Regions from separate parts of the Arthrobacter sp. G.S.26 genome, predicted to be linked through region 1. Evidence: predicted binding sites of a transcription regulator. Region 1 holds the regulator's gene; the other holds the start of a gene.
The links. The regulator HrcA, encoded in region 1, represses chaperone genes, less so after heat shock. The targets are predictions, from matches to a motif close to TTNGCACTCGNNNNNNNCGAGTGCNAA.
Positions count from the first base shown of each region.

Region 2: the regulator HrcA is predicted to act here: its motif matches at 1,748-1,774, upstream of groES (co-chaperone GroES).

Region 1 is NZ_CP193752.1:2,195,242-2,199,653, forward strand. Features, by position in the region: gene ACRB8A_RS09965 (16S rRNA (uracil(1498)-N(3))-methyltransferase) at 1-684, opposite strand, end outside; gene dnaJ (molecular chaperone DnaJ) at 687-1,814, opposite strand; gene hrcA (heat-inducible transcriptional repressor HrcA) at 1,909-2,922, opposite strand; gene ACRB8A_RS09980 (DUF3097 domain-containing protein) at 3,098-3,946, shown strand; gene ACRB8A_RS09985 (DUF4870 domain-containing protein) at 4,063-4,412, shown strand, end outside.
Region 2 is NZ_CP193752.1:2,936,705-2,941,116, reverse strand. Features, by position in the region: gene ACRB8A_RS13425 (phytanoyl-CoA dioxygenase family protein) at 1-444, shown strand, start outside; gene ACRB8A_RS13420 (glycosyltransferase 87 family protein) at 472-849, shown strand; gene ACRB8A_RS13415 (DMT family transporter) at 774-1,706, opposite strand; gene groES (co-chaperone GroES) at 1,931-2,224, shown strand; gene groL (chaperonin GroEL) at 2,304-3,914, shown strand; gene ACRB8A_RS13400 (acyltransferase family protein) at 4,016-4,412, shown strand, end outside.

The DNA of each region.
Region 1 (4,412 bases):
CAGGGCAGTCACGGCACCCTGATCGCACAGGCGCGTCACTTCGCGGGGGCTGATCCCGCCTTCGGGGCCGACGATCAGCAGCACCTCGCGCACTGCGGCCGTAGACTCCCCGGCCCACGCCGACAGGACGGAGCGGAGCGGCCGGACAGCGTTTTCGTGCAGGATGACGGCCAGGTCCGCGGCTTCCACAGCGCCGGCGAGGGCGGCAGTGTCGACGGCGGCCCGCACCTCAGGCACCCAGGCCCGGCGGGCCTGTTTGGCGGCGGCAGTCACCGTGGACTGCCACTTGGCGTGCGCCTTCGCGGCACGGTCACCCTTCCAGCGGACGATGGCCCGTTCGGACTGCCACGGGATGACTGCGTCGATTCCCAGTTCCGTGGCCGTCTCGATGGCGAGCTCGTCCCGGTCGCCTTTCGCCAGGGCCTGGACCAGGACAAGGCGGATGTCAGGCCGGTCCTCCCGGGCCACGGATATGCACTCAACTTCCAGTGCCGCGGACGAGGCAGCCACCACAACTCCGCTGAGCCTGGTGCCTGCACCGTCCACGATGTCCACGGGCTCACCGGGCGCCAGCCGTTTCACGGCCACGGCGTGCCGGGCTTCAGGGCCCTCCAGGACAAACCTGCCCTGGGGGTGCACCTGGTCCAGCGCGCCGGCGGTGGTGAAAAAGACGGGGTTGCTCACCGCTACAGGTTACCGAGCCGGTCCCGCAGCTTGGCGAACATACCGCCGCTGGCCGCGAGCTTGCCTTCGGTGATCTGCTCCCCGCGCAGCTTGGCCAGCTGCCGCAGCAGGTCCTCCTGGGCCTGGTCCAGCCTCGCGGGCGTCTCCACCTGGAGGTGCACCTTAAGGTCGCCGCGGCCGTACCCGCGCAGGTGCGTGACGCCGAGGCCGCGCAGGGTGATGATCTCCCCGGACTGGGTACCGGGCTTGACGTCGATGTCCTGGCTGCCGTCGAAGGTTTCCAGGCTGACGTCGGTTCCCAGCGCAGCCGCCGTCATGGGAATGTTCAGTGTGGCGTGCAGGTCGTCGCCGTCCCGGACGTAGGTGGCGTCGTTGTTGACGCGGATCTCCACGTACAGGTCGCCGGCAGGGCCACCCGCAGGGCCGGCTTCACCCTGGCCGGAAAGCTGGATCCGGGTGCCCGTGGCAACGCCTGCGGGGACCTTGATGGTCAGCGAACGGCGGCTGCGGATGCGTCCCTGCCCGCTGCACTCGTTGCAGGGGTCCTTGATGACCGTGCCGAAGCCTTCGCAGGTACCGCACGGCGCCGCCGTCATGACCTGGCCCAGGATGGACCGGACGGCCCGCTGGACCTGGCCGCTGCCACCGCAGATGTCGCAGCGTTCCGGCGAGGTGCCGGGCTGGCAGCAGGAGCCGTCGCAGGTGGGGCACGTGACGGCGGTATCCACCTCCAGCTTCCGGTTGACACCGAAAACGGCGTCCTTAAGTTCGATCCGAACGCTGATCAGGGCGTCCTGGCCGCGCCGGACGCGGGAGGCCGGGCCGGCAGAGCCGCCTGCGCCGAAAAAGGTGTCGAAGATGTCCTGGAACGCGAAGCCCTGGCCGGCATAGCTGCCGCCGCCAAAGCCGTTGTCAGTGCCGTTTTCGTTGCCGGTGGTGTCGTAGACCCGCCGTTTCTGCGGATCCGACAGGACCTCGTAGGCATGCGTGACGGCCTTGAAACGGTCGGACGCGTCGTCCCCGGGGTTGACGTCCGGGTGCAGGGTGCGGGCCAGTTTGCGGTAGGCCTTTTTGATCTCTTCGCCCGTAGCCTCCGGTGAGACTCCAAGGACGTCGTAGTGGCTGCTCAAAGTTCGTGTCTCTTCCTTGTTGTACTGCCGGCAGTTCAACTGCCGGTGTTGCTCTTGGTGCCCTGTCGGCGCGCGGCCGGCCGGGCAGGCCTGTTCAGGGACCCAGGATCCGGGACAGGTATCGGGCCACAGCCCTGACGGCGGCCATGGTGGTGGGGTAATCCATGCGGGTTGGTCCAAGGATGCCGATTTTCGCGGTGCTGTCCGGACCGTAGGCGGTGGCCACCACCGATGCCTCGGCCAGCCCGTCGTAGGGGTTTTCCCGGCCGATACTGACCGCAACACCGCGGGGGTCCTGCGCCATTTCGCTGAGCAGGCGGAGCATCACCACCTGCTCCTCCAGGGCTTCCAGGACGGGTCCGATGCTGAGCGGGAAATCCACATTGGAGCGGGCCAGGTTGGCGGTCCCCGCCATCACCATACGTTCCTCGCGGCTGTTCTGCCCCAGGATCTCCAGCCCGTTGGCCAAGGCCTGTGCGGCCTGGCGGTGGACAGGCGCCACGGCGGACACCACCGCGGGCAGCACCATGCTGAGCCGGCCCAGCGGCGTCCCTGCAAGGGTCGCCAGGAACCGGGTCCGCAGGCCGGCGAGGGCGTCGTCAGCAAGGTCGTGGCCAACGTCAATGACCCGCTGCTCCACCTTGCCGCTGTCGGCAATCAGCACAACCAGCACTTTCCGGGGGGCGAGCAGGACAAATTCGATGTGCCGGATCTGGGCCCGGCTCAGGTGCGGGTACTGGACCACTGCCACCTGGTTGGTCAGCTGGGAGAGCATCCGGACCGTGCGGTCCAGGACATCGTCCAGGTCATCGGAGCCTTCCAGCAGCGACTGGATGGCCCGCCGTTCCGGCGGCGACAACGGTTTGACCGCGGAAATCTGGTCCACAAACAGGCGGTAGCCCTTGTCCGTGGGGATCCGGCCGGCGCTGGTGTGCGGCGCCGTAATGAGGCCCTCGTCCTCCAGGGCCGCCATGTCGTTGCGGATCGTGGCGCTGGAGACGCCAAGATGGTGCCGCTCCACGAGGGCTTTGGAGCCCACGGGTTCGCGGGAATGGACGTAGTCCTCCACGATGGCCCGCAGGACTTCCAGCTTGCGTGGCTCGCTCATAGTCCACCTCCATCCGGGATTGGGGCCGCCGCGCCGCCTGGGCAACGCGGCCCCGTCAGTTAGCACTCGGCATGCCTTAGTGCCAACAGTCTATTACGCCCCGCCCCGTTGTTAGCATTGGTACCGCTCCGGGCGAAATTCCGGGCCACGAACCAACTGCGAGGCGGAGTCAACCATGGATTACCAGAACTGGGGGCCGGCAGACATGTCCGCCCCGGCCCGCACCACCCTGCCCGAGGTCCCGGTGGAGCGCGGAATGGTTTTGGAGGACGTCCAGTCCGGCTGGGTCGGTGCCGTAACCCGGGTGGAGAAGTCCGGCGGCATGCATGTGGTGGCCTTGGAGGACCGGCGGGGAAAGTCCCGGTCCTTCCGGTTGGGGTTCGGCTTCCTCCTGGAGGGCCGGCCCATCAAACTGGTTCCGCCTGCGCCGCGTGCCGCTCCCACCACTGCGGCGGGCCGGACCGCTTCCGGTTCCGTTCGGGTGGCCGGCCAGCGCGCCCAGGTGGCGAAGGCAAGCCGCATCTGGGTGGAGGGCAAGCACGACGCCGAGCTGGTGGAAAAGGTGTGGGGCGATGACCTCAGGGTGGAGGGCATCGTCGTCGAGCCTCTCCACGGCATCGATGACCTGGCCGGTGCGGTGGCGGCCTTCAACCCCGGTCCGGGCCGGCGGCTGGGCGTCCTGGTGGACCATCTGGTACCCAACTCGAAGGAATCGCGCATTGCCGATGCCGTAATGGCCTCCCCCGGCGCGGCCGGGAACGTCCTGATTGTGGGCCATCCGTATGTGGACGTGTGGCAGGCCATCCGGCCCTCCGTGCTGGGCATCGCGAAGTGGCCTGCCGTGCCGCGCGGGCAGGACTGGAAAACCGGGATCCTGGCCGCATTCGGCTGGCCGCACCAGACCAAGGAGGACGTGGGGCTGGGGTGGCAGAAACTCCTGGGTGCGGTGCATACCTATGCGGACCTTGAGGCCTCGCTTCTGGGCCGGGTGGAGGAAGTCATCGACTTCCTCACGGTTCCCTAAAGCAGTCTTCCGGCCAACACCCAGTATTCTGGGTAGACCAGCACCTGCCACTCCCGGCGGGGGCGGCCGGCGCCTCAGCGCCGAACGCACTATTGCATCTTCGAAGGAACACAACTGTGGCAGACAACGCACGCGGGCACGGGGACCCGCAGGGCCGCCAAAGCCGGTCCGAATACCACGGCGTCCCGGCCAACGCGCTGCCCCTGACGGCCAGCGAAGACCGGCAATGGGCCACGCTGGCGCACTTCGGCGGCATCCTGGGCTGCATCCCGTCGCTGCTCGTCTACCTCATTTTCCGTGATCGTGGACCATTCACGGCCCAGGAATCCAAGGAAGCACTCAACTTCAGCCTGCCTCCGACCATCGCGGCAGTGGTGGCGAACATCCTGGTCTTCATCCCGGTGATCGGAAACATCTTCGCCGTCGCGGCGGCCCTCATCTGGATTGCCCTGACCTGCTACTCCGT
Region 2 (4,412 bases), 740 kb from region 1:
TTCCTGAAGATCAAACCCCAGTCCTGCCTGGCGGCGTGGCTGGCCATCGACCCCTCCACGCCGGAGAACGGCGGACTGCAGCTGTGCCCCGGAACGCAGGACATGGAGGTGGTCTGCCCCGATTCGTCGGACCCAGCGGAAAGCTTCACCAAGGAGCGTGTGCAGCCGCCGGAGGGCCACGAGCCGGTCAAGCTTTCCCTGGCGCCCGGGGACGTGCTGCTGTTCAACGGCAGCGTGGTCCACGGCTCGGATGCCAACCGGACCAGCAGCCAGTGGCGCCGTTCCTTCATCTCCCACTACATGCCGGCCTCGGCCACCCACGTGGGCCGCTGGTACGCCCCGGCCATGATGGATTTTGACGGACGCCCCGTGGCCCGCGCCAGCAACGAGGACGGCGGCCCCTGCGGCTCGCTGCCCGGAGACCCGGAATCCGGCCTCCACTGATGAACCCATGCCGATAGTGTTGACGGCATGGCGGAAAATACAGAGGTCCCGGGGCCCGGAGCGAACCGGCCTGCGGCGGGACGTGTTGGATTTGCCCGCCCCGCCCTGATTGCCGCGGCGGTGGTGGCAGTAGTCTGCATCGCGCTGCTGGTCATCATCTTTTTCCTCGACACCTTCAACGCCACCGTGTACTCGGTGGGCGGCAACAACATCTCCGATGACACGCAGGAAGCCCGGGACATCCGGGGCCTCTATGCCGGCGCCCGGGCCGTCGGCATCATCCTGCTGGTGGTGTCCCTGCTGACCGCCGCGGCCGCCGGGTTCCTGCTCTACCGCCGGCGGAACCAGGGCAACCCGGAGGCCGACGCCGGCGAGGACGTGGGATTCGACGGGCTGACCGGCTGAGGGGCCCGGCCGGCGCCGGTCAGGAGGACGCCGGAGATCACCAGGACGCCGCCCAGGACCTGCGGGACCGTAATGGGCTGGCCCAGCAGCACCGTGATCACCGCTGTGAAGACCGCGATCAGGTTGAGGTAGTTTCCGGCGTTGGCCGCTGACGTCCGCTTCAGCGCCAGGTTCCACAGCAGGTAGGACCCCAGCGACGGGAACACGGCGATGTACGCCAGCGACCAGTTGCCCGATGCCGTGGCCGGGAGTCCGGCGCCGGCAGCCAGCGCCACCGGGGCGAGGACCAGCGCAGCCATTGCCACCTGCACCGCTGTGGCCGTGATGGCCGGCAGGGACAGCCGCCGGGCGATGATCGTATACAGGGCCCAGACGGTGATGGCCGCGACGATCAGGAGTTCACCCGCGCCGAGCGAGAAGGTCAGCAGCCGTTCCACATCTCCGCCTGAGAGGACCAGCAGCACCCCGGCCAGGCCCAGCCCGATGCCTGCCCACCCCAGCGGACGTGGCCGCTCCCGCAGCAGCACCACCGAGAGCACCACGATCAGCGCGGGGTTGGCGGCTGTCACCAGGGAAGCGTTGAGGGCTGAGGTGTGCTGCAGTGCGCTGTACAGCAGCAGCGTGTAGCCGCTCATGCCCAGCACGCTCAGGAGCAGCAGCACCCGCCAGTGGCGCAGCACTGCCCTCCAGTCGGGCCGCTCGACGGCCTGCGCCAGGACCAGGAGCGGCACGGCGGCCAGGGCCCAGCGCCAAAACGTCAGCTGGAGCGGTTCCATGGTTTTCACGGCGGCCTGGCCCACCACGAAGTTGCCCGCCCAGAAGAGGTTCGCAAGAATCAGGTAGATGGCTGCCCGCACCGCTCAAATGTACAGCCACGCTGTCCGCCCATGACGAAATGCTGGCACTCACCTTGACCGAGTGCTAACCCTTACATAGAGTCTCTATTAGCACTCTCCCTAGGAGGGTGCTAACACATGAAGAGCTGCCAGCCAGGCTGCTGCCGGCACCGCGACGACGGTTTGCCAGCCAGGCGGGAGAGCTTTCCAGTCCACAAATTTGCTGACGTAAAGGAGAGGTCCGAGTGTCGGTCTCTATTAAGCCTCTTGAGGATCGTATTGTTGTCCGCCCGCTCGAAGCCGAGCAGACCACGGCTTCCGGCCTGGTCATCCCGGACTCCGCGCAGGAAAAGCCGCAGGAAGGCGAAGTTGTTGCAGTCGGCCCCGGCCGCTTCGAAGATGGCAACCGCGTTCCCGTTGACGTAGCCGTTGGCGACGTCGTTATCTACTCCAAGTACGGTGGAACCGAAGTCAAGACCGGCGGCACCGAGTACCTCGTGCTGTCCGCCCGCGACGTCCTGGCGATCGTCGTAAAGTAACCCTCCCGGATCCCCGCGCTGCTGGTCATGCTCTTAGCTGGTCAGCCGCGCGGGGTTTCTGTCTTGAAAGGACAAAACCATGGCAAAGCAGCTTGCGTTTAACGACGCTGCCCGCCGGTCGCTCGAAGCCGGCATCGACAAGCTCGCCAACACGGTCAAGGTGACGCTCGGCCCCCGCGGCCGCAACGTCGTCCTGGACAAGAAGTGGGGTGCTCCGACCATCACCAACGACGGCGTGACCATCGCCCGTGAAGTCGAACTGGATGACCCGTACGAAAACCTTGGCGCGCAGCTGGCCAAGGAAGTCGCCACCAAGACCAACGACGTTGCCGGCGACGGCACCACCACGGCTACGGTCCTGGCCCAGGCACTGGTCAAGGAAGGCCTGCGCAACGTTGCCGCCGGCGCCGCTCCCGGCCAGATCAAGCGCGGCATCGAGGTTTCCGTTGAAGCCGTCGCCGCCCGCCTGCTCGAGAACGCCCGCCCGGTTGAAGGCACCCAGGTTGCCAACGTTGCAGCCATCTCGGCCCAGAGCGATGAGATCGGCGAACTGCTCGCCGAAGCATTCGGCAAGGTCGGCAAGGATGGTGTGATCACCATCGAGGAGTCCTCCACCACGCAGACCGAACTGGTCCTCACCGAAGGCATGCAGTTCGACAAGGGCTACCTGTCCCCGTACTTCGTCACCGACGCGGAACGCCAGGAAGCTGTCCTCGAAGACGCCCTGATCCTGATCAACCAGGGCAAGATCTCCTCGGTGCAGGACTTCCTGCCGCTGCTGGAAAAGGCGCTGCAGAGCTCCAAGCCGCTCTTCATCATTGCTGAGGACGTTGACGGCGAAGCCCTCTCCACCCTGATCGTCAACCGCATCCGCGGCACCCTGAACGTGGTTGCCGTCAAGGCTCCGGGCTTCGGCGACCGCCGCAAGGCCATGCTCCAGGACATCGCCACCCTCACCGGTGCGCAGGTTGTTTCCCCGGAGCTGGGCCTGAGCCTGGACACGGTTGGCCTTGAGGTGCTGGGCACTGCCCGCCGCATCACGGTCACCAAGGACAACACCACCATCGTTGACGGCGCCGGTTCGGCAGAAGACGTAGCAGCCCGGGTTGCCCAGCTGCGCGCCGAGCTGACCCGCACCGACTCCGACTGGGACAAGGAAAAGCTCCAGGAACGCCTGGCCAAGCTGGCCGGCGGCATCGGCGTGATCAAGGTCGGCGCAGCCACCGAGGTTGAGCTGAAGGAAAAGAAGCACCGCATCGAAGATGCTGTGTCGTCCACCCGCGCCGCCCTCGAAGAAGGCATCGTGGCCGGCGGCGGTTCCGCGCTGATCCACGCGTTGAAGGCCCTGGACGAGGATTCCGCTGTCCTGGCCCTCGAAGGTGACGCAGCAGCAGCTGTTGGCATCGTCCGCCGCGCACTGGTCCAGCCGCTGCGCTGGATCGCCCAGAACGCCGGGTTCGACGGTTACGTTGTCACGGCCAAGGTTGCCGAGCTCGAAACCAACAACGGTTTCAACGCCAAGTCCGGCGAGTACGAGGACCTGATCGGCGCCGGTGTCATCGACCCGGTCAAGGTCACCCGTGCGGCCCTCCGCAACGCTGCCTCCATCGCAGCGCTGGTCCTCACCACCGAAACCCTCGTGGTGGAGAAGCCCGCTGATGAAGACGAGCACGCGGGTCACAGCCACTAGGCTGAATCCGCTTTCCGAAGGCCGGTCCGGCGTCTGCCGGGCCGGCCTTCGGCGTCTCTCCGGTAGAATTGATGCTTTGCCTACCGCTGGAGGATCGTCCCGTGTCGTTTGCGAGAACCGCGTCGCCCCCCGGTGTGGACCCCAAAAAGCCTGCCGGCAAGCGGAAATCCACGTTCCGCGCCGAGATCCAGGGCCTGCGTTCGCTCGCTGTCCTGATGGTGGTGACGTACCACGTCTGGTTTGGCCGCGTCTCCGGCGGCGTTGACGTTTTCCTGCTGATTTCCGCGTTCCTGATGACCCTCCAGTTCACCGGCCGCTACGACCGCCGCGAACCGGTGGCTCTTTTCAAACACTGGCTGCACCTGTTCCGCCGCCTGCTTCCCGCGGCGGTCACGGTGATCGTTGCCACCCTCGCGGCCGCGGCCCTGCTGCTGCCCCGGACCCGCTGGCTGGACCTGATTGACCACGGCTGGGCTGCGATGTTCTACTTCGAGAACT